Regions from separate parts of the Romboutsia sp. BSD2780061687b_171204_C1 genome, predicted to be linked through region 1. Evidence: riboswitches for the same ligand, from Rfam matches in the RefSeq annotation. Region 1 holds a riboswitch; each other region holds the start of a gene.

Region 1 (8,454 bases):
AATTTATTTTTCTATTTATTTTTTTATATTTCAGCTAAATTAAATTATATAAATTAAACTTACATTTTATTTATACGTATGCACATAATAATATAATAATTATGGAAGGTAGGAATTGCTATGAAACATAAAGATATTAAGAAATTTAGTATATTACTTTACATTATTTATATTTTATCTATAATATTTTTTCTATTTAACAAAGAATTTGGAAAAAGCGTAATTAGCTTAATTTCGCTTATAATTACTTTTGTGCTTACTAAAGCTTATTTAAAAAACTTAGCTATACTTGACTGCCCATTGTACATAATTGGAAACATTTTTATATTATCTTCTTTTTTACTAGGTTCATGTTATGGACTTTACGATATAATCCCATTTTATGATGATTTTCTTCATTTTTGGTCTGGATTTATATCTGTTAAAATTGGATTTAATATACTAAAAAATATTAGTAGTAAAAATAATAAACTTTTAATATGTATGATTCTTTTCTTCTTTGCAATGGGCATATCAGCAATTTGTGAAATATGTGAATATTTACTAGATGTCTTATTTAAGATGAATACGCAATCTGGCGGTTTAAAAGATACCATGATAGATTTAATAGATGCTTCATGTGGTGCTTTTTTTATGATTGTATATTACTATAGAAAGTATTTAAGGTAAAATATTATATTAAACTCAACACTATTAAATATAAACAAAGCTACTTAACATATGTTAAGTAGCTTTGTTTATATTTAATATATCTTTTTACAGTAATCATTGTTGAATATAAATAAACAATGAATTATTATATATTTTTCTATAAAAGCTAAATTGTTTAGCCTAGCCTTTTAATAGCTCCTTGGCTTACTTAAGAATTCTTGAACACGTTTCTTCTCTTTCTCACGTTTAGCTTCTTGTTCTTCTTGCTCTTGTTTTAATGCATCTTCATATTTAATGTATTCTATTCCAGCTTCTTCAAATAGCTGCTGCCCTAAGCCTGTAGGATACTCTCCTTTAAATATTACTTTTTTTATTCCTGCTTGAATAATAGATATTGAGCAAAATACACAAGGTTGAGTAGTAGCATACAATGTAGCTCCTTCACAGCTTATTCCATGTTTAGCACATTGTATTATAGCATTTGCTTCAGCATGCCCAGCTCGACATAGTTCTAAGCCTTGTCCTGAAGGTATACCTCTTTTTTTTCTCTCGCAATAGCCAATATCTGAACAATGAATAGTTCCAGCAGGACTTCCATTATAACCTGTAGCTATAATTTGCTTTCCTTTTATAATTACAGCTCCTACTTGTCTTGAAACACACGTACTTCTAACTTTACTATCTTCGGCTATATCCATCGCCCACTCTGTAAATAATTTTCTCATATGATATGCTCCTTCTGTTCATTTATTATTTATAAATATCTTTATATGTCAAAATCCCTATAACCTTAGTTAAATCTAATCATTATACCCGCATCTATAATCTTATTTTTTATTTTCTTAAAATCATCTTAACTCACACGTCATTATTTTTTCAAGAGTTATTATAAATTTGTAATATTTAACTACTTATTTAACATAAATGTATATAATATATTTTTTTAGTAATAATATTACTATCCCTTTAATCATGCTCCTTAGTCATTAATTTTATATAGCTTTATTTTTCAGTTTATTATTAAAAAAAGACAGAAATAAATTCTGTCTTTTTTAATAATAGCCCTTAAGCATCTACTTAAAGGCATAATATATATTTATATAACATAAAGTTTTGAAATTATCTTATCATATTTACCTCTAGCCAAGCAAATACCACCTGCATACTTTATATATTCTTCTTCACTAAGTTTTCCTTCTTCAACTTCACTAAATCTATCAATAATATTAGAATTATCTAAAAAATCTTCTACACTTTCTAATATACAAATTAAATTTATCTTAAACCCATCTGAATTTAACTTTCTTTCTTGTTTTTCTTCTTTTAAATACACTACTTCATGTTCTTTGTCTAACGTAACCTTTACGAAATCTGAAAGCCTCTTTTCTGTTGGTAATAATACTGAATATTTTTCCATATCTAAAAATATTTCATACAATTCTTTTAGTCTTGCTAACTCTGAACTCATCCTTAATCTCCTTTATATAGCCTACCTATTAATCGTGGTTATACTTTGTACTTTCATTATAATTTCATCTACTTAATTCGTCAACTTTTTACACTAAAATGGTTTTAATTACTAAAAAAAGCATTGAGTTGTTTACTGACTTTCAACTCAATGCCTGTTAATTATTTATTTTTTTTATTATATTCTCTTAGTAGCTGTTCTTCACCCATTTCTACTAATCTTCTACTCATCACACCACCTAAGTTTCCACCTATATGTCAATTTTTATATGATGTATCATTAGATCCATCTATATGACTATTTGATATTCCTAGTTCATTTGCTATTTCTAGTTTCATTTGATTTAGAGCTTGTTTAGCATTACTTATTGCTGGTTTTTTAGACATTTTAATACCTCCTTAAACTTTCTTATATATTTTTATCAAATTTAAATGATATTATTATGTATTTTTGATTTATAAGATTATTAAAATGCTTTTACCTAATATAAAACATTAAACTAAAAAATCACTTGGTTTTATCCAAGTGATTTTTTTATATTAAGAAATCTTCATCTTTTAATTCTTCATATACACCTTTTTGATATCCATTACCTTTAGTCGAGAAAAAGTCGTGATTTTTGGTTTCTGTACTTAGTCCATTTAGTACTATTGGGTTTATTTCACTTACTTTATAGTATTCATTAAACCCTAAATTCTCTAATGCCCTATTAGCATTGTATTTTAAGAAATTTATAACTTCACTTTCAAGACCGCTATCTTTGTATATAGTGTTTGTATAGTTTATTTCATTTTCCATTAAATCTTCAAGTATTTTGTACATTCTATCTTTTAATTCTTCTTTTTTAGCTTCTTCAAACTTTTCATATATTTCTTGAGAAAGAAGTCCTATATACTTTCCATGTAGTGATTCATCTCTAAGTATAAGAGATATTATTTCTCCACTTGCAACCATTTTACCTTGGCCTGCTAGATATAGTGGATAGAAAAAACCTGAGTAGAATAAAAAGCTTTCTAAGAATACACTTGTTACCATAGATAAATATAAACTTTCTTCATCTTTTGTATTTTTATATTGGGCTAGTACTAAGTCCGCCTTTTTCTGAAGTGTTTCTTCACTTTCTATCCATTTAAATAATTCTTCAATTTCATCATTAGAAAGCAGTGTCATAAATATAGATGAGTAACTTTTAGCATGTATTTCTTCCATAGTTCCCATAAATGATAATACTGCTTTTCTTTGAAGGTTATCTGTAAGGCTCATCATAGATGGTACCCCATCATTTCCTTGCTTAGTGTCTAGTAATGTAAGTCCACCTAATACTTTTTTATATAATTCTTTTTCTTTTTCATTTAATTCATTAAATACTTTTAAATCTTTTGAAACTGATATTTCCTCTGGTAACCAAAATTGTTTTACATTTTGTTCCCAAAAGGCTTGAGTAAATCCATCATCTTCTTTATTCCAGTTTACTGCTTTGTGTATTTTTTCTAATTTAAATGTCATAGTACTCCCCCTTATACTGAACACATAAGACACTCATTGTTGTCTCTAGTCATTTTAGTTCTTGTGTAGTAAAGACTTTTTAGTCCTTTTTTGTAAGCATATATATATAATCTAGCTATATCTCTAGTTGTTTTATCATCTGTTACAAATAATGTTGTTGATATACCTTGGTCAACATGATTTTGGACTGTTGAAACTATATCTATAACTTTTCTCATATCCATTCTATATGCAGATTGGTAATAAAGCATGTTTTCATTAGTTAAAAAGGGCATAGGATATATAGTTGTAGAATCACCATATGTTCTAACTTCAACCGGCTCTGTAATTGGCATTATACTTGATGTTGCATTTTGAACATAACTAATACTTTGAGTTGGTGCTATTGCTGTTAAGTATGCATTATATAATCCATGTACTTTTACTTCATCTAATAAAGCTTCCCATTCTTTAGTTGTAGGTATATGTATACCTTCAAACAATTTTTTTACTTTATCTGTCTTAGGTAAGTATGAATTTTTATAATATTTTTTTAATACATTACTATCTTTTCCTTTTGCATATTCTGATTTTTCAAACCCAACAAATGTTTTATTTCTCTCTTTAGCTATATTCATAGATGACTTTATAGCAAAATGTCTAACCATTGCAAAAAATACATTACAAAAGTCTATTGCTTCTTCTGATGTATAAAGTATATTTTCTCTCACTAAGTATCCATGTAAATTCATAGCACCAAGACCTACTGCATGTGACGAATCATTTCCATTTTTGATTGTTGGCACTTCATTTATACTAGTGTTATCAGAAACAAAAGTTAATGCTCTTATTGCAGTATCAATTGAATTTTCTATATCTTTATTATCCATTACATTAGCAATGTTTAAAGAACCTAAATTGCAACTTATATCTTGTCCCCATATATTTTCTCCAGCATATCCTTTTATATTTGATGGTGTTTGATATTGAAATATTTCACAACATAAATTAGACATTTTGATTTTACCAACGTCTTTTAGTATATGTTCTCTATTTGCAGTATCTAAAAATACAACATATGGGTATCCACTTTCTTGTTGCATCTGTGCTATCTTTGTTAGCATTTTTCTAGGATTTATTTCTTTTTTTCGTATATCTTCATCATTTTTTAAAATATCATACCATTTTTCCATATCCATCTCATCAAGATTTATATTATATTTTTTATAAACAGAATGAGGATAAAATGCATAAGCCACCTCATTTTTCTCTGCCAATTCCATAAATTTATCTGGTATTAATGCCCCTAAAGATAATGATGCTAATCTTATTTTTTCATCTGCATTTATCTTTTTGGTATCCATAAGTAATTCAAAATCTGGATGAAATACACTTAAATATACAGCCCCGGCACCTTGTCTTGCACCCATTTGGTTAAAGTAGGTAAATGACTGTTCTAGCATTTTAGCAACTCCTACCACACCGCCTGCTGCTCCTTCTATGTCTTTAATAGGGTCTCCTGAAGCTCTTAACCTTGATAGATTAAGTGCTACCCCACCACCTATTTTAGACAAATGATTTGCTGATGAAATTGCATATGATATACCTTCTGTACTATCTTCTATAGATATCAAAAAGCACGATACCATTTCTCCTGCTCTAGCTCTACCTGCATTTAAAAATGTAGGTGTTGCTGGTTGAAATTCTTGTTTTACTAGTTTCTCTGCTAATTTTCTTACTAAATTTTTATCACCATTTCCAAGTGCTAAAGATACTATAAGAACTTTATCATTATAGCTTTCTAATATTTCTTTATTGTCATTAGTCTTAAGTGCATAGTTTTGATAAAACTTATTTGCACTCATATATGAATTAAATTTAAATCCATAATTTTTTATGATTCTTTCTATTTCTTTTATAAAGTCTATATCATATCTTTCTATTACTTCTTTAGAATAGTAATTATTATCTATTAAATATGATAGCCTTTCTTCAAGACTATTAAATACCTTTGTTCTAGGTTTTATATATTCATTTATATAACTGTATAATGCTTCTTTATCTTTTTCTAATTGATATTTTCCTTCTTTATTTTTTATTATGACTTGATTATTTAGTTCTATCCAGTTCATTTTTCCCACCTTTTATTTAATGTTTTACTAATCATTATCTACCACTTATAGATATAATATTTAAACCAAATACTATATATTGTATATACACCAATAAAAGTATTCTTAATCTATTATTATATTTTATTTTTTTTATTCTTTTTAATATATAGTTTTTTCAACACATAAGGCATTGATAATTTTTTATAATTGCTTTTTTTATTTACAAATAATATTCATTATGATATTCTTAAGTTAAGTGGGAACTTATATTTTATATAAGTATTACGCTAGCCCAAATAAAGGCACTTATCTTTTGATAGGTGCCTTTCCGTTTTTATAAGTACAAAAAATTTCTTTACAATACATAAATAAAGAACTACAATGTTTTTGAAAAGATATCTAACTAGGGGTGCCTTTTAGGCTGAGAAATGATAAATTCATTAACCCTTCGAACCTGATGTAGTTTATACTACCGTAGGAAAGTTACTTTTGTGTTTATTAATAGCTATAAAACAAATATAGTCTATTTATTAATACATATTTTGAGAAGCTTTGCCTTATGGTAAGGCTTTTTTTATTTATTAAAATATAATAAGGGGGATTTTAATATGATGTATACTACTCAAATGGATGCTGCTAAAAAGGGGATAATTACTAAAGAAATGGAAATAGTAGCAAAAAAAGAAAATATGGATGTTAATATTTTGAGAGAGCTAATATCTAAAGGTAAAGTAGCAATACCTGCTAATAAAAATCATAAATCTTTAAATCCTGAAGGTGTAGGCGAAAATCTAAGAACCAAAATAAATGTAAATTTAGGTATATCAAAAGATTGTTGTGATATTGATGAAGAGATGAAAAAGGTTAATTTGGCATTAGATATGAAAGCCGAAGCTATAATGGATTTAAGTTCTTTTGGTAAAACCAAAGAATTTAGAAAAAAACTTATATCATCTTCTAATGCTATGATAGGAACTGTTCCTATATACGATGCTGTTGGTTTTTACGATAAAGAATTAAAAGATATAACTGCTAAAGAATTTTTAGATGTAGTAAGAAATCATGCAAATGATGGTGTAGACTTCGTTACTGTACATGCTGGTATAAACAAAGAAACTGCATCTGTTTTTAAAAGAAACAAAAGACTTACTAATATAGTATCTAGAGGCGGTTCTTTAATGTATGCTTGGATGGAGCTTAACCAACGTGAGAACCCTTTTTATGAATACTTTGATGAATTACTTGATATATGCGAAGAATATGACTTAACATTAAGCCTTGGAGATGCTCTAAGACCTGGGTCTATAAATGACTCTTCAGATGCTTGTCAAATAAAAGAATTAATGATATTAGGTGAACTTACTCTAAGAGCGTGGAAACGAAATGTTCAAGTAATAATAGAAGGTCCTGGACATATGTCATTAGATGAAATTGAGTCTAATATGTTACTTGAAAAGAAACTTTGTCATGGTGCACCATTTTATGTGCTAGGTCCTATAGTTACAGATATAGCCCCTGGATATGATCATATAACAAGTGCTATTGGAGGTGCCTTAGCTGCTAGTTATGGAGCTGACTTTTTATGTTATGTAACCCCAGCAGAACATTTAAGACTACCTAACTTAGATGATGTTAAAGAAGGTATTATAGCTACTAAAATAGCTGCTCATGCTGCAGATATCGCAAAGAAAATTCCTAAATCTAGAGATATAGATAATCAAATGAGTAAAGCTAGACAAGAACTTGATTGGGAAAAAATGTTTGAACTTGCTATTGACCCACAAAAAGCTAGAAGATATAGAAAAGAGTCAACTCCTAAACATGATGATAGCTGTACAATGTGCGGTAAGATGTGTTCTATGAGAAATATGAATAAAATAATGAGTGGTAAAGACTTAAATTTATTAAGAGCAGATAATTAGTTACATACTTAATTTAATATTATAAATATCTATTATATTCTTTGCATAACTAAGTTTCATCATATTTTAATGATTTACAAAAGAATACATAAAGTGGTATACTGTCCTTTATAAATATATATTTTTGGAGGAATATTAATGGCATTTATAATATTAATATTAGGTTTTATTTTCCTTATAAAGGGTGCTGACATATTTGTCGATGGTGCTGCTTCAATTGCTAGAAAATTTAATGTTCCAGCTATGGTTATAGGTCTTACTATAGTAGCTATGGGTACATCTGCACCTGAAGCCGCAGTAAGTATTACATCTTCATTAGCAGGACAAAATGATATGAGTGTTGCTAACATCGTAGGCTCTAACTTTTTTAACATACTTGTAGTGTTAGGTGTATCTGCAATAATTGCAAAGTTACCAGTTCAAAAAGATACTATAAAAAAAGATACTCCATTTTTAATAGGTATAAGCTTTATGTTGTTACTATTTTCACTTGATTTACATATAAATAGATTTGAAGGTATTTTTTTCTTATTAGTATTTGCCTACTTCTTAATAAATACTGTAAAAAGTGCTAAAAACTCTAATAATGAAGAAGACTTATCTGGTGGTGAAAGTGCTATAGCTATAGAAGCTGAAGTAAGTGAAGATGTTCCCATGTTTAAAACAATTATATTAAGTTTAATTGGTATAGCAGGAATTATTGTTGGTGGAGATATGGTTGTTGATTCTGCCACGACTATTGCAACATCATTTGGTATGAGTGCAAACTTAGTTGGACTTACAATAGTTGCAGTTGGTACTTCACTTCCTGAAT
Region 2 (8,454 bases), on a different contig from region 1:
TTCCAATTGCTATAGTAAATAATGATAAGGGAACGACTCTAGATGGCAAAAAATTAAATGTTGGAGACGATGTCATAAGTGAACTTAAGAAAAATAAGGACATTGGATGGAAATTCGTTGACTCTAAAAAGGGTAATATGGGTGTATTAGATGGAAGCTATTATGCAATGATAGAAATACCTAGCGATTTTTCAAAGGACTTAACTAGTGTTACAAGTGGAAAACCTATAAAGCCAACCATTATTTATAAAGTAAACACTAAATCAAATCCAGTAGCAGGTAAAATAACAGAGGTTGCTGAGGAAACACTTGTAAATGAGATTAATTCAAATTTTATAGCCACTGTAAATAAAACTTTATTCTCTTCATTAAATACATATGGAAAAGATATTGAAGATAGTAAAGATAAAATATTAGAATTAAAAAAAGCTGTGATAGGTTTAGATGAACACATGGATATTATTAATTTTATACTTGATAGTGTCAATAATAATTCTGAGAACTTAGCTACATATTTAAAAAGTATACAAAGTACACTACCACAAGTTACAGGTGGGCTAGATGCAGTATCTAATAATAATATGAATACAAGTAAAAATATAGAAAACATAAAAGATAATTTAAATAGCTCATTTAATGGTATTAAATCAACTTTAAACCAGATTAATAATGAAAATAATCAGACAAAGGATATAGTAAATAGTATTAGTCATAATTCTGGTAATATTTCAAAAGCAGATGTTGCATCAGCGATATCGCAGATAAATAATCAAATTAATAGTACTAAAAACCAAATAGATTCAATTATTAAATATTTAGAAGAATTTAATGAAGTTAAATCTAATAAAAATATAAATAAATTAATTAATGAATTAAATATAATAAAAGATGAATTAAGTAAACAGCAAGAAAACATAGGGAATCTTAAAAATCAACTAAATGGATCAATAGAATCTATGAAAGATACATTAAACTCTATAAATTCAACTGCAAGTAATTTATCAAGTAATGTAAATAATGCAATAAATTCCTATGATTCTAAGGTTAGACCAGCACTAAACAATACTGCGGATAGTTTAGTAAATGCAGCTAAAAATGCAGCTACATTAGTAGATAGCTCAAAGGGATTAGTTCAAGCTTTAAATGATATGCTAGGGTATGTATCTAAAGGGAGTAGTTTAACTGCAGAAATGTCTAAGGATTTAGACTCTAAATTAAATCAATTTAAAGATACTATACATATATTAAGTACAGAATTAAAAAAAGTTAGTGATAATGATTTAAATTCTATAATATCAATACTTCAAAGTAAGCCACAACTTATGGGAAATTATATATCTAATCCATTTAATTTAAAATCAGAACCAATATATCCTATTGAAAATTATGGATCTGGTATGGCACCTATATATACAACACTTTCACTATGGGTTGGAGGATTAGTACTTACATCACTTCTTACAACTGAAGTGGATAAATTTAAAGAATTAAGTATAAAAGAAAAATACATTGGAAAAATGATTACATTTGTATTTTTAGCAATGATACAAGGTTTTATAGTAGGTCTTGGAGATAAATTTGTACTTGGCGTTCAAACTGAAAATCTAGGACTATTTATATTTACTACAGTACTTTCATCAGCAGCATTTGCAATTATTTTATATACATTGGTTTCTCTATTTGGGAATATAGGAAAAGCAATAGGTATAGTGCTTATGGTTATACAAATTGCTGGATCTGGAGGAACTTATCCTATACAAGTAGACCCTTTAATATTTAGAATAATGCAACCATTTTTCCCATTTACATATACACTAAGCAACTTAAGAGAAGCTATAGCAGGTCCACTTTTAAGTACAGTTATGTTTAATGTGTCTATACTTATAGTGTTTGGAGTAGTAACTATACTTATAGGATATTTACTTAAAGAAAAGCTTAATAAATCAGTTAGAAAATTTGAAAAAGAATTTAAAGAATCTGGTTTATCAGAATAATTATAGAGGTGAACATATGAAAAAGATTTTTGAAATTTATTTAAGAGATTTAAAAAATATATTAACTATTAAGTCAGCCTTTATAATAATCGGAGGGCTTTGTTTGATACCATCGTTATATGCGTGGGTTAATATAGAGGCTTGCTGGAATCCTTATTCAAACACGGGAAATATTCCAGTAGCTATAGTAAATCAAGATGAGGGAACTTCCGTTGATGGAAAGTTTATAAATGTAGGTGATGAAATAGTTAAAGAGCTTAAAAAGAATAAAGACATAGGGTGGCAGTTTGTAGATGAGTGGCAAGGAAATTATCAGTTAAATGAAGGAAAATTTTATGCATTAATTGAAATACCACCTGATTTTTCTAAAGATTTGTCAACACTTACAACGAAAGACCCTCAAAAGCCAAATATTATATATAAGGCTAATGAAAAAGTTAATGCAATAGCTACTAAAATAACAGATGTTGCTAAAAATAAGTTAGTAGAAGAAATAAAAGCTAATTTTGTTGATACTTTAAATAAAGAAGCTTTTTCATTTTTATCAACATTAGGAGTTAAGTTAGAAGACAATAAACCGCAGATAATAGAATTAAAAAATGCTTTAGATAGTACATATAATAATTTAGAGAAAATAAATAATTATGTAAAAGAAGCAAATTCTCATGCAAATACACTTAAAAAGTATTTAAATAATACAAAGGGAAATCTTCCTCAGATAAAAAAAGAAATAAATAGTCTTCAAGATGTAGTAAAAAATAGCAAAAATTTAGTATTAGCTACAAAGGATAGTGTGAATAATGCATCAGAAAATATGAATAATAATATGAATACTATAAATAATATAAATACTAAATTACAAAATGAAATTGATAATTTAAAAAATATAAATGATGGTTCTTCAATTGAAAATGTAGAAAATACGATAGAGTCGGTATTAAAATTGATATCAACTATGGAAAATACGATAGATAAAGTTATAAGTGATCTTGAAAATATAAATAGCAAACATGAAAGTTCTAAGACACAAAATATAATAGATTCACTTAATACTTTAAAAACTATACTTTCTTCAGAAAAAGATAAATTAAGTGAGTTAAAATCAGTAATTGAAAGTGGTGGAACTAAAGAACAAATAGATGAACAACTTAATTCTTTATCAGGATTAGAAAATTCATTTAACAATAAGTTAAATTTAACAAATACTATATTTACTTCTGATGTATCTAATGTTTTAGATAGTGTAGGAGATGCTATGATTTCTAGCTCTTCTGATATAAACAACATATTAGAAAGTATAAATGTTATAATACCTCAAATAGATGCACTTTCTACTTATGGAATATCAAGTAGTGATGTTTTTGTAAAACAAGCAGGTAATATATCAAAAGAACTTAATAAGTTTGAAGATGATTTAGATAAGTTAGTAGAAAAAACTAAGATATTAACAGATAAAAATTTAGACAAGTTAATTTCAATATTAGATAAAAATTCAAAAGAGATAGCATCTTTTATATCATCACCTGTTAATGTTAAGACAGAAGAGTTATATAAGGCAGGTATATTTGGAGTCGCTTTAATGCCATTTTACTCAGTACTTGCAATATGGGTAGGAGCACTTTTATCTACATCACTACTTACAACAGAGTGTGAAGAATTAGCGGGAGAAAAAACTAATTTAGTTCAAAAACATTTTGGTAAAATGCTTACATTTATGACAGTATCATTAATACAGTCTTTAATAATTGCAACAGGTAATATATTTATATTTGATAAGCCTGTTAGTATACCTTTAATGTATTTATTTACTATAGTATCTTCTATACTATTTACTACAATTATATTTACATTAGTTTCTTTATTTGGGAACTTAGGTAAAGCTATAGCTATAGTTATTATGGTCTTCCAAATAGCAGGTTCTGGAGGGATATATCCTATACAAACTAACCCTAAGATATTTGAAATATTACAACCATATTGGCCATTTACTTATGCTATAGATGGATTTAGAGAAGCTATAGCAGGACCTAGCATGAGTGCTGTATATTATGATTTATCTATGTTAGCAATATTCTTTGTAATATTTATATCATTAGTCATATTTAAGAAAACTTTCCATAATATAACTGAATTTATGAATGATAAGTTTAAGGAGTCTGGTTTATAGTTATAAATAATGGTAATTATTTAACAAATAAATATTGAATAGCATTTCCATGACTAGTAAAATAATAATCATAATAAACATTAAGGAAGTGACAATATGAACAAGGATTATTATTGCCCATACTGTAAATCTAAATTAGATGTACTAGATGGATGAGGTACTATTAATTATTATTGCATGGAGTGCAATATGCTTATATCTAGAAAGAAGATATTGACTAAAGAAGAATTAGAGAATATTGATATAGAAAATAAAAATACCTAAAGGAATAATTCCTTTAGGTATTTTTATTAACATTACTATTAGTTATTATCTATTTCTCTTCTTGGGATAGTATATTGAATAGCATTTTCAATTTGCTCTAAATATCTTTCATCTTTTGGGGCAACAAATAGACAAGTATAACCTTTTTCACCAGCTCTACCAGTTCTACCAATACGATGTATGTAGTCTTCTGAAGTTTCTGGTATATCATAGTTATATACATGAGTAACACCAGTAACATCAATACCTCTAGATGCAACATCAGTAGCTATAAGATATTGTATATCTGCATTTCTAAAAGATTTCATAATTCTTTCACGTTTTGATTGAGGGATGTCGCTGTGAAGTTTAGCACAATTATACCCTCTTTGACAAAGTGCTTCATCTAAAGCATCTGCTCTTCTTTTGGTTCTACAGAAGATTATAGCTAAAAAAGGATTATCTTTATCAAGTACAGAACATAGTGCATCTTGTTTTCTTCTATCTGTAGTTTCTACAACTTCTTGATTTATATTTTCAAGTGTTATTTCTTCTTTTTCTATAGATACAACAACAGGATCAGTCATATATCTATAAGCTAATTTTTTAACTTGTGAGTTCATAGTAGCGGAGAAACACAATGTTTGACGCTTTTTAGGAACTTCCTTTAATATAGCTTCAACTTCATTTTTAAATCCCATAAATAACATTTGGTCAGCTTCATCTAGTACAAAAGTTTTTAACTTACTAAGATTTACAGTTTTTCTATCTAAGTGATCTAAAAGTCTTCCTGGTGTAGCTACTATAAGGTGTATATTTCCCTTTAACTTTTTTAATTGACCTGCTATATCTTTTCCACCATAAGCTGATAATACATTTATATTCTTACCTTTTGAAAGTTCAATGGCTTGTTCAGTTATTTGAATAGCTAGCTCTCTTGTTGGTGACAATATAAGTGCTTGAACATAATTAGCGTTTGGATTAATATTTTCAAATATAGGAAGTAAAAATGCTAGAGTTTTTCCCGTACCAGTTTGAGCTTCTGCTATAACATCTTTTCCAGACTTTATAAATCCAATACTTTCTTTTTGTATAGGTGTAGGAGAGTTAATTCCCCTATTTTTTAGTACATTTACTAAATCTTTACTAATTCCAAGTTCTTCAAAATTCATTATATATTACCTCTTAATATCTTTATAATTTGAGCAACGGATTTGACCGAAATAGTTTGCCAACACGTTGCTTAAAGCATTAGTGAACGTTATATCGTTGCGACATAGAAATAGTTATCCTGAATATCGCTTAAACGAAGTAAACTTTTTATTTATATTTTCCGTATTAATAAATAATATCATATAGTTATAATTAATACTAATAATATTATTTATTAATATAAAATATTAATGTTAGTTTTATATATTAATGGGTATTAAATAAATGTTAGTATTTATAAATATACAGAAGATTTTATAAATTATAATTAAAGTTGATTTATTTAGATTATAGAAATATACTATAAGTATAAAATAAAATATTTGCTAGGGGTGCCGAAAGGCTGAGAGACGAAACGTTAACCCTTGTACCTGATCTGGATAATACCAGCGTAGGAAAGCTTGATAATATATTATTATATTATATATTAAATTAGAAATTAAGGCTATATTCCAATGTTGGGGTATAGCTTTTTAATTGCAAAAATATATGATATTGAAGTTAATTGAGGAGATAACAAGCTTTAGCAAATTAAATATTTAATAAATAAAAGGGAGAAGATCATATGAAAAACTACAAAATACCTACACTGACAATAGCAGGTTCAGACTCGTCTGGTGGAGCAGGTGTACAAGCTGATTTAAAAACATTTAGTGCAATAGGAACTTATGGGATGAGTGTTATAACAGCTATAACAGCCCAAAATACTAAAGGTGTATTCATGGTAGAAGATTTAAGCAAAGAGATAATTAAAAAACAAATAGAAGTTGTATTTGATGATATACGTCCAAAATCTTTAAAAATAGGTATGGTATCTAGTGAAGAAATAATAAAAGAAATAGCAAAAACTCTAGATAAATACAAACCAGAAAATCTAGTTATTGATCCGGTAATGATATCAAAGAGTGGATATTCACTACTTAAGCCAGAAGCTAAGCAAAGTATGATAGAGTATCTTATACCAATGGCCTACATAATAACACCAAATACACCAGAAGCAGAAGAAATAACAGGTATTAAAATAGACAATGTTGAGGATATGAAATTAGCAGGTCAAAAAATATTAGAATTAGGTCCGAAGTTTGTACTTATGAAGGGGGGACACTTAGACGGTGATGCTGTAGATATACTTATAGGCAAAGATATATTTAAAGTATATAAGAGTGAAAGGCTATATAGAAAAAATACGCATGGAACAGGATGTACACTATCTTCAGCAATAGCTGCACACTTAGCATTAGGATATGATATATGTGAAAGCGTAAAAAGAAGTAAGGAGTATATAACAAACGCAATAAGATATAGTTTTGATATAGGAAGTGGAGTAGGACCTGTTCATCATTTCTATGAAATAGAAAATAAGAAAATATAGTATTGGGGTAGAGAATATGTATAGTTTAATAAATAAAGTTAAAGAAATTAATCCATTAGTACTTCATTATACTAATGAAGTAACTATAAATGATTGTGCTAATATAACATTGGCACTAGGAGCGAGTCCTTTAATGAGTTTTTCATATGAAGAAGTAGAAGAGATTGTTCAGGTAGCAAGTGCAGTGGTTATAAATATAGGTACTATGAAATCTTCTAACTTAGAATTATTTTTACAAGCAGGTAAAATGGCCAATAAGTACAATAAACCTGTTGTACTTGACCCAGTAGGGGTATTTGCTACAAAAACTAGGGCAAATTTTGTAAAAAGATTATTAAATGAAGTAAGATTTACTGCAATAAAAGGAAATGTAGCTGAGATTAAATATATAGGTGGATTTGATGTTAAAGGCAAGGGTGTTGACTCTTTTGATGATGACAAAAATATTGATGAGGCTATAAAAAAGATTGCTAACAAATTAGAATGTGTAGTTTGTGCAACTGGAAAAGTAGATAGTGTAACTGATGGAAATAGAATAATTAAAATATATAATGGAACACCTAAGTTAAAGTATATAACTGGTACAGGGTGTATGTGTGCTAGCTTAATGGGATCATATCTTGGGAGTAGTGATAAAACTTTAGAGGCTATCTCTATGGGGATAATGACGATGAGTTTATGCGGACAGCTAGCTGATAAAGAAAATATATCTATAGGAGACTTCAAAGTTGAGCTTATGAATAATATATATGACCTAGATGAAGAAAAGCTAAATAAATTTGGAAAGGTTGAGGTTATATAATGAAATTTACAGATTATTTATTTGAAGAAGTTAAAAATATATGGCAAGAATACTTAGAACATCCATTTATAAAAGAACTAGGAGAAGGTACTTTACCTAAAGAGAAATTTAAAAATTATTTAGTACAAGATTATTTATACCTTAAAGAATTTGGTAAAGTATTTGCAATGTGCTTAATAAAGTCAAAGACTATAGAGGAAATGAACTTTTTCAGTAGAGCCATAAGTGCATCGATAGAATATGAAACAGCAGTACATGTTAGTTATATGAACAAATTAGGAGTACCACCAAAAATAGCAGAAACATGTAAATATGAAATAACAACAGATAATTATACTAGTTATATGCAAGCTATAGCCTTAAAAGGAAATTTAAGAGAAATTGTAATCTCTACAATGCCTTGTAACTGGAGCTATAATTATATAGGACACTATCTACTAGATAATTACAAAGAGACATTAGAAGGAAATTACTACAAAGAATGGATAGATATGTACTCTGAAGGAAAATTTGACGAGAATCTAAGGGAGTGGTTAGATTATGTTAACTATTTATGTAGAGATATAAGTAATGAAGAAAGAGAAAACTTAAAAGAAATATTTATAAAATCAAGTTTACATGAATTAGAATTTTGGAATATGGCCTATAAAGAAACTAAGGAGGG
Region 3 (8,454 bases), on a different contig from region 1:
ATTATCTAAAGCATGAAATAATATACAAAGCCAAATGCTATTAGTTTCCATGTATATGTAAGTAAGTACAAAAGAAGAAGCAATACAACTAAGAGCAAATGGAATAAAACTAGTATGTTGTTGTGGTGTACCAACTACAAACCATAAAGGTAGATGCCATAAGGACCAAATAATACCTATTATTAGAGAACTTTTAAAAGGAGAATATTTCTTTAGTAATTTAGGAAGTAAAAAACCTCTCCATCCTATTTCCTCTAATCCTCCCCCAAATATCATTATAGGAGTTAACCAACTTAAAAATATTAATGGGGATTTTAGTAAGGCACCATAGCCTCTAAACATTTCAACTACTATATATGGAACGGTCCAAAGTATTAAAGCGGCGATAATAACATATAAATATTCCTTTAGACTCCTGTTTGCATTTACACAGTTCCTTAAAAATCTATCAAATTCATCTTTAGACAAAAACTTTTTAGCGGTAATTAATCCAGCTAAAGCAGGAGAATACCCTGAAAGTGCATAAAATAACATAAAAATAGGAGAACCATATATTAAAATATTGAGTTGTGTTGTAGATATAGTTACTGTAAATCCAATTATACAAAAAAGTATTAGTACTATAAAAAAGTACTTTGTATCTTTTGAAATCAATTTTTTTCGCCTCCGAATTTTTTATAAGAATTAATTTATAGAATAATTCAAAGTATATTGAAATTATTGAATAACTATATAATTATTATACATAAGAAATCTAACTAATTTAATAGGGAAATTAAATAAAATTCGTATAATAAATATATATATATAGTTTATTTATAAACTAATAATTTGTTGATTATGAAAATACATTGTGCTACACTCAACTTGTAAAAATAAATAAAAGCTAGGGGAGCTATGATTGGATAGCTGAGAAGTAAAGCCATAACTTTCAGACTCTAAGAACCTGATTAAGATAATTCTTACGTAGGGAAGCTCGTATATTTTAATGTACCTAGATTTTTAGTTAAATAAGGCGCTCTCTATAAAAAGAGAGTGCTTTTTTAATGCTATTAAAGTTAAATTTATATAATTATTTTTATATCTTATAAAAGATAATCCTTAAAAGGAGGAAATGTAAGTGAAGGTAAATGGGGAAGAGTTTGAATTTAAATCAGATATGACAATATCAAAGTTATTAGAAGATATTGGAGTAAAAAAAGATAGCGTAGTAGTAGAGATAAATTTAAACATAATTGAAAATAATCAATACGATAGCTATATACTAAGAGAAGAAGATGTTATAGAAGTCATAAGGTTTGTTGGAGGGGGATAAGATGCAACTTTTTATAAATGAGCTACTTGTAAATATTGATGAAGATATAGTTACAGTAGATAAAGTTAAAGAAAAATATAAAAAAGATGCAGATATAATAATACTAAATGGTCATCCAGTAGATGCATATGTAGATTTAGAATTATATGAAAATGATAGAGTTACATTAATAAAAAGGGGTGAAATTCCAAAATTTGAAGAATTAGAAAATCTTATGGTTAGCAGACATACTCCAAATGTTCACTACAAATTAAAAAATGGAAAAGTAGCAATATTAGGTATTGGTGGATTGGGTTCAAATATAGCTATATCTTTAGCTAGAATAGGCGTAGGAACATTAATACTAGCAGACTTTGATATAGTAGAACCATCTAATTTAAATAGACAACAATATTTTATAAATGATATAGGAAAATATAAAACCGAGGCACTTAAAAATAATATAGAAAATATTAATCCATTTATAGAAGTTGAAACTATAAACAAAATAATAGATTCATCAAATATACATGAATTTGGGAACGTAGATATAATAATAGAGGCTTTTGATAATCCAAAGTACAAAGCAGAAATTGCAAATAACATTTTAACTAAAATGAGAGATAAATATTTAATATCCTCATCTGGAGTGGCAGGATATTATGATTCTAACATAATAAAAACAAGAAAAATCAGAGATAAATTTTACATATGTGGAGATGAGATAAATGAAGCTAAAGAAGGTGATGGGCTTATGGCACCAAGGGTGGCTATATGTGCTAATCACATGGCTAATTTAGCAACAAAAATATTGATAGAAGACAAATAAGATTATGTGGGGGATAAAAATGGATAAATTAATATTAAACGGACATGAGTTTAATAGTAGACTTTTAATAGGAACGGGAAAATATAGTTCAAATGATATGTTACCAAGAGTAATAGAGTCAAGTAACAGTGAAATAATAACTATGGCACTAAGAAGAGTAGACTTAGACAATACAGAAGAAAATATACTATCACATATACCTAGCAATATGACAATACTTCCTAATACATCAGGAGCGACTAATCATATGGAAGCTGTTAGGATAGCAAGAATAGCTAGAAAAATGGGATGTGGAAACTTTATAAAAATAGAAGTAATAAGTGATACAAAATACTTATTACCCGATAATGAAGAAACTATAAAAGCAACTAAAATACTTGCTGATGAAGGATTTGTAGTTCTTCCATATATGAGTCCAGATCTATATGCAGGCAAAAGGCTAATAGAAGCAGGGGCAGCAGCAGTTATGCCACTTGGGGCACCAATAGGTTCTAATAGAGGGCTTAAAATGAAAGAAATGATAAAAATAATGATAGAAGAATTAGATATACCAATAATAGTAGATGCAGGAATTGGAAAACCATCTCAGGCTATGGAAGCTATGGAAATGGGGGCAGCAGCAGTACTTGTAAACACTGCAATAGCTAGTGCAGGCGACCCTATAAAAATGGCGAATGCTTTCAAATTAGCAGTTGAAGGTGGAAGAGAAGCATATTTAGCTAAAACAGGAAGAGTAAGCAATTTTGCAAATGCATCTTCACCTCTTACTGGATTTTTAAGTGAAGTAGGTGTTTAATTTGAGTTTTTATAATGTTATAGAAAAGTATAAAGATATTGATATAGATAAATATCTAGAAAATGTATCAAATTATGATGTTTTAAGAAGTTTAGAAAAGGATAATTTAGATGAATATGATTTATTAAATTTATTATCTAAAAAAGCCACTAAATACCTGGAAGAAATGGCACAAAAAGCACACGAGATAACTAATAGATATTTTGGAAAGACTATACTTTTGTATACTCCTATGTATATAGCAAACTATTGTGTAAATAAATGTCTATACTGTGGATATAATATAGATTCTGGAATAAGTAGAAAAAAGCTCAACATTAATGAAATTAAAATAGAAGGAAATGAAATATCTAAAGAGGGATTTAAGCATTTGTTGCTTTTAACTGGAGAAAGTAAGATTCATTCAGACGTAGAGTATATAGGTGAAGCTGTAGAAGTTCTTAAAGATAAATTTCCATCTATTACAATAGAAGTTTATCCAATGGATGAAGAAGAGTATAAATATTTAGTAGATAAAGGCGTTGAAGGGCTTACTGTATACCAAGAAGTATATGATGAAAATATTTATAAAGAGGTACATTTAAAAGGTCCAAAATCTAATTATAAATATAGATTAGACTCACCAGAAAGAGGAATAAAAGCTGGAATGAGAAGTGTATCAATAGGTTCGTTACTTGGTCTTAATGATTTTAGAAAAGAAACTTTTTTTACATTAATGCATGGAAGATATTTAAGAAAAAAATATCCACATGTAGACGTTTCATACTCAATACCTAGAATAAGACCATTTAAGGGATGTTATGAAAAAATAATTGATATCAATGATAATGATTTAGTACAAGCTATGGTTGTTATGAGATTATTTGATAATCAAGGTGGTATAAATTTATCGACTAGAGAAAGCTTATCATTGCGAAGAAATTTAATACCTTTGGGAGTTACAAAATTAAGTGCAGGTGTATCAACAAATGTAGGAGGGCATTCTCAAAATAGTAAAGATACATCTCAATTTAAAATTAGTGATGAAAGTAGTGTTAGTGATATAAAAGCCATGTTAAAAGATATTGGATACCAACAAATATTTAAAGATTGGGAAAGGTTTTAATGTATCTAATAACGAATAGGCATCTATGCAAATATGATAGGTATATTGAAGTTATAAAAGAAGCATCTTATTGTGGCGTTAAAAATATAATACTAAGAGAAAAAGATCTGAGTAATGATGAGCTAGAAAATTTATATCTTAAGATTAAAAAAAATATAAATAAAGATACTAAGATAATAATAAATAGCAATATAGAAGTATTTAAAAGAGTTGATGCCGACGGTATACATTTACCATTTGATAAGTTTATAGATATTTATGATGAAAAAAATAAAAAAGATACAAATGAGTATATAGATATCAAAAACTTTAATAAAATATTAGGAGTATCAACTCATAGTATAAAAGATATAGTAGAAGTACTAAAAAGAAATGCAGATTATATATTTTTATCACACATATATGAAACTAAATGTAAGGAAAACTTAAAACCTAAAGGAATTGAAATATTAAAAGAGGCCAATTCTTTACTTATTAATTCAAATATAAATTTAATTGCATTAGGTGGAATAACACCTAGCAATGTCAAATACATAGTAGATTATTGTGATGATATAGCTGTTATGTCTAACCTAATGAGTAGTAAAAATATAAAAAAAACAATAAATGAATATAATATAGATTAAAAGTTAGCGTCTAAAATAATTTTTATTATTTTAGACGCTAACTTTTATTATAAATAGGTATTTTTATGTATTTTACTATTTAAAATAGTTACAATCTTTGATCTAGTAAAGGATTAGAATTTAAAGTTAATACCATTTAAATCATGAGTTTTATTTAGATAAATTAACTTTTATTGAGATTTTTATTACATAATCATCATATTCTTGAACTGCTAAATCATCAAGTATTATATCTTCATAGAAATGACCTTGAACAGATAGATTATTTTCTTCTATAAACTTTAAAATCTTATTATAAGTAATGCTAGTGTTATAATAACTACCCCTATGATATGCAACAATGTACAATCCCTTAGCTTTAGTAAAATTAGAATATTCTTTATTAGGAAGTTTATTATATATATATTTATAATCTAAGTAATTACCATTAGCTATATCACTGTATTCAAGCATTTCACCTAAAAAATGGGGGTAAGCTATACCTCTATCTTCACAACGACCTATATGAGCAGAAAAAGCCTCATAAACTTCTTTATCTGTAGAACAATTAAAAACTTTTGAAATAAATATGTATTCTTCTTGTAATGGTAAAATGCTGACTTTATCTGTATAATTATTAATAAAATCTTTGGAGTATTCAATTTTTCTATCAATAAAGAGTTTTATCTGGTTTAACTTATCTATTTTATTGATTACATTTATACGTTCCTTTTCTAGTAAATTAATTAATTCATTGGGATTTCTCTTACTTAAGTATTCTTTTATTTCTTTTAAAGGCATACCAATATCCTTTAGCATTGTTATAGCTCCAAACGTTTCTATTTGTTGATAAGAATAATATCTATAATTATTATCTCCTTTTATTTCAGGAGAAAAAATTCCAACTTGATCGTAATGATAAAGAGTTTGCTTACTAGTTTTGCAAAGCTTAACAAATTCTCCAGTAGTAAAATGTATATTCTTATTAATTTTCATATAAAACACTCCAGATAATATAATAGTTTAATTATAAATATAACACAAAATGTTTAAGATTAAACTAATTAGCATTAATTTATGATAGTCTCCAATTCAAAAGTAAATACTATAAAAATAATAAAATTTTTATAATAGGAAGATATGGAAAGTGTAAGGGAAGTTTTAACAAATGGAAATTTTACTTATTAGTAAAAATTAAATTAAAATTTTTTAAGGAAAATATAAGTATTTTATATCCACAAATGGATATTAATTAAAAAAAAGAAGATAAGTAGATTTTATTGCAAAAATTATGGTGTATTTGATTTTGTATAATGAACAAACTAATGTTAAATAGATTATAAAAAGGAGTGAAGGTAGTGGAAGATAATAATTCTTTTATGGATGGATTAAGAAATTTGGGAAAGCAACTACTTTACACAGAAAGTGAGAATACAAATACTGATAGAGAGAATATAACAGAAATAAACAGTAATGGGAATAAAAGATGTATAACTAGAGCAGGCGCAGGGCCTAAAAGTCATAATAGAGTAGGTAACCCAAATAATAAATTTAGATAAATAATAAAATAATATCATTATGGAGGTAGTAATATGAAAAAAGGATTAATACCAGTAGCTTTAGGAACAGTAGTAACAGCAACAGGATTGATGTTAGATGCTAAGCAAAATAAAAAAGAGAAGTTCAATAGAAAAGATTATAAAAATATGGCAGGTGCACTTCTAGTGGGAGCAGGAGTTGCTCATATTGCCTTAGGTGGAATAGACATAGCTAAATATTAAAATAAGAGGAGATTATTCATTCTCCTCTTATTTTATATTATATTTAGAAATCACTATTATTAGGTGCTTGTCATATAAATGAAAACAAGTCGTTAATATATGTAAGAGCTTATTTTTGTTTTTGAAGATAAAAATTTAAATTAATAATTATTAATAAATAAAAAAATATTGACAATGATAATAATTATCAATACAATAAAAGTAAGTTGAAAATTAATTTCAAGAGATATGTATTTTCATATAAGGTTATAGCTAGGAGGAAAGATGAAGAAAAGATACTTAGGAATAATATTGATAATATTATCTGCAATATCAGTATTTTTAGGAGTACATAACATAAAGATAGTAGATATATTAACTTTAAATGAAGAACAATTAAATATTTTATTAATAAGCAGATTGCCTAGATTAATAAGTATATTAGTTGCAGGAATAGGAATGAGTATATGTGGTCTTATAATGCAACAAATAAGTAGAAATAAATTTGTATCTCCAACAACAGGAGCTACTATTGATTCAGCTCAATTAGGACTGATATTTGCGATGCTAATTCTACCAAATGCAACTATGGGTAGCAAAATGATAACATCTTTTGTATTTGCTCTTGGTGGGACCTTTATATTCATGAAAATATTAAAAAGTTTAAAGTTTAAAAATGCTGTGTTTGTACCGTTAGTTGGTATAATGTTTGGAAATATAATAGGTTCAATGACGACTTTTATAGCATATAAATATGATTTAATGCAAGATATAACTTCTTGGATGCAAGGAAATTTCTCTATGATACTTAAAGGAAACTATGAAATATTATACATAACAATACCAATGATAATACTTGCATATATTTATGCAAATAAATTTACTATAGCTGGTATGGGTGAAGATTTTGCGACAAACCTAGGACTTAATTACAATAAAGTTGTGAACTTAGGGTTAATTATCGTAGCAATAGTTACAGTATGTGTAGTAACAACAGTAGGAAGTATACCTTTTATAGGATTAATAGTACCAAATATAGTATCAATTTATAAAGGTGATAATGTAAAAGATAGTATATGGCATACAGGGTTATTTGGAGCAATATTTGTGTTAACATGTGATATATTCTCAAGGATTGTAATATATCCTTATGAAATACCAATAGGATTAACAGTTGGTGTTATAGGAAGTATAGTTTTCCTTTATATGATATTAAGGAGGAAGTCATATGCAAGTTAGTAGTGTAAATAAATTACCTAGTAAAAATATAAATATTAGATTACAAAAAGAAAACAGGCAAAAAAGAATTATATATTTAATAGGATTAATGGTTATTGCATTTTCAGCACTATTCTTAATAGCAGGGGTAAATCCAGAACATATAGATTATGCTATGAGCCAAAGAATACCTAAGTTAATAGCAATAGTATTAACAGGTGGATGTATAGCTTTTTCATCCATGATTTTTCAAACCATAACTAATAATAATATACTTACACCAAGTGTATTAGGTTTAGATTCTTTATACATATTAGTTCAGACGCTTATAGTATTTATTGTTGGAATAGATAGCAAATTTATAGCAAGTAAAAGTCATAACTTTTTATTATCAGTAGTAATAATGGTTGTAGCATCTTTTGTTTTATATAAGAAACTTTTTGAAAAAAGTGGGAATAATATATTTTTCTTACTTCTTGTAGGGATGATATTTGGAACTTTGTTTAAAAGTATGTCTACTTTCATGCAAGTTGTAATAGACCCAAATGAGTATGCTACTCTTCAAAATAGCCTACATGCAAGTTTTGGGAATGTAAATACAGAAATACTTTTAATAGCATCCATAATTTTAATAGCAATAATACCATTTATATATGATGAACTTAAGTATTTAGATGTATTATGTTTAGGTAAAGATAATGCCATAAATTTAGGTGTGGATTATGATAAAGTTGTTAAAAAGATGATAATAGTAGTATCTATATTAGTATCAATATCTACAGCTTTAGTAGGTCCAATAACTTTCTTAGGACTATTAGTAGTAAATATAACAAAGCAACTGCTAAGC

What was found. A riboswitch is a leader RNA that binds a small molecule or an ion and turns the genes downstream of it on or off. The one in region 1 is predicted to bind thiamine pyrophosphate.
Region 2: it holds a riboswitch for thiamine pyrophosphate, as region 1 does, so the genes downstream of both, thiD (bifunctional hydroxymethylpyrimidine kinase/phosphomethylpyrimidine kinase) here and thiC (phosphomethylpyrimidine synthase ThiC) in region 1, are expected to answer to the same signal.
Region 3: it holds a riboswitch for thiamine pyrophosphate, as region 1 does, so the genes downstream of both, thiS (sulfur carrier protein ThiS) here and thiC (phosphomethylpyrimidine synthase ThiC) in region 1, are expected to answer to the same signal.

What each region holds. Positions count from the first base shown of each region.
Region 1 is NZ_JADMRK010000004.1:206,130-214,583, forward strand. Features, by position in the region: gene I2H23_RS10215 (hypothetical protein) at 121-669, shown strand; gene I2H23_RS10220 (deoxycytidylate deaminase) at 840-1,376, opposite strand; gene I2H23_RS10225 (hypothetical protein) at 1,748-2,119, opposite strand; gene I2H23_RS15615 (small, acid-soluble spore protein, alpha/beta type) at 2,377-2,505, opposite strand; gene nrdF (class 1b ribonucleoside-diphosphate reductase subunit beta) at 2,654-3,625, opposite strand; gene nrdE (class 1b ribonucleoside-diphosphate reductase subunit alpha) at 3,637-5,736, opposite strand; TPP riboswitch at 6,114-6,216, shown strand; gene thiC (phosphomethylpyrimidine synthase ThiC) at 6,327-7,640, shown strand; gene I2H23_RS10250 (calcium/sodium antiporter) at 7,779-8,454, shown strand, end outside.
Region 2 is NZ_JADMRK010000001.1:339,321-347,774, forward strand. Features, by position in the region: gene I2H23_RS01725 (YhgE/Pip domain-containing protein) at 1-1,994, shown strand, start outside; gene I2H23_RS01730 (YhgE/Pip domain-containing protein) at 2,011-4,161, shown strand; gene I2H23_RS01735 (DEAD/DEAH box helicase) at 4,464-5,576, opposite strand; TPP riboswitch at 5,935-6,031, shown strand; gene thiD (bifunctional hydroxymethylpyrimidine kinase/phosphomethylpyrimidine kinase) at 6,182-6,988, shown strand; gene thiM (hydroxyethylthiazole kinase) at 7,005-7,790, shown strand; gene tenA (thiaminase II) at 7,790-8,454, shown strand, end outside.
Region 3 is NZ_JADMRK010000003.1:265,360-273,813, forward strand. Features, by position in the region: gene I2H23_RS09025 (CPBP family intramembrane glutamic endopeptidase) at 1-654, opposite strand, end outside; TPP riboswitch at 879-990, shown strand; gene thiS (sulfur carrier protein ThiS) at 1,121-1,315, shown strand; gene thiF (sulfur carrier protein ThiS adenylyltransferase ThiF) at 1,317-2,123, shown strand; gene I2H23_RS09040 (thiazole synthase) at 2,143-2,919, shown strand; gene thiH (2-iminoacetate synthase ThiH) at 2,921-4,024, shown strand; gene I2H23_RS09050 (thiamine phosphate synthase) at 4,024-4,650, shown strand; gene I2H23_RS09055 (MerR family transcriptional regulator) at 4,801-5,625, opposite strand; gene I2H23_RS09060 (hypothetical protein) at 5,988-6,188, shown strand; gene I2H23_RS09065 (hypothetical protein) at 6,222-6,410, shown strand; gene I2H23_RS09070 (ABC transporter permease) at 6,675-7,628, shown strand; gene I2H23_RS09075 (iron chelate uptake ABC transporter family permease subunit) at 7,618-8,454, shown strand, end outside.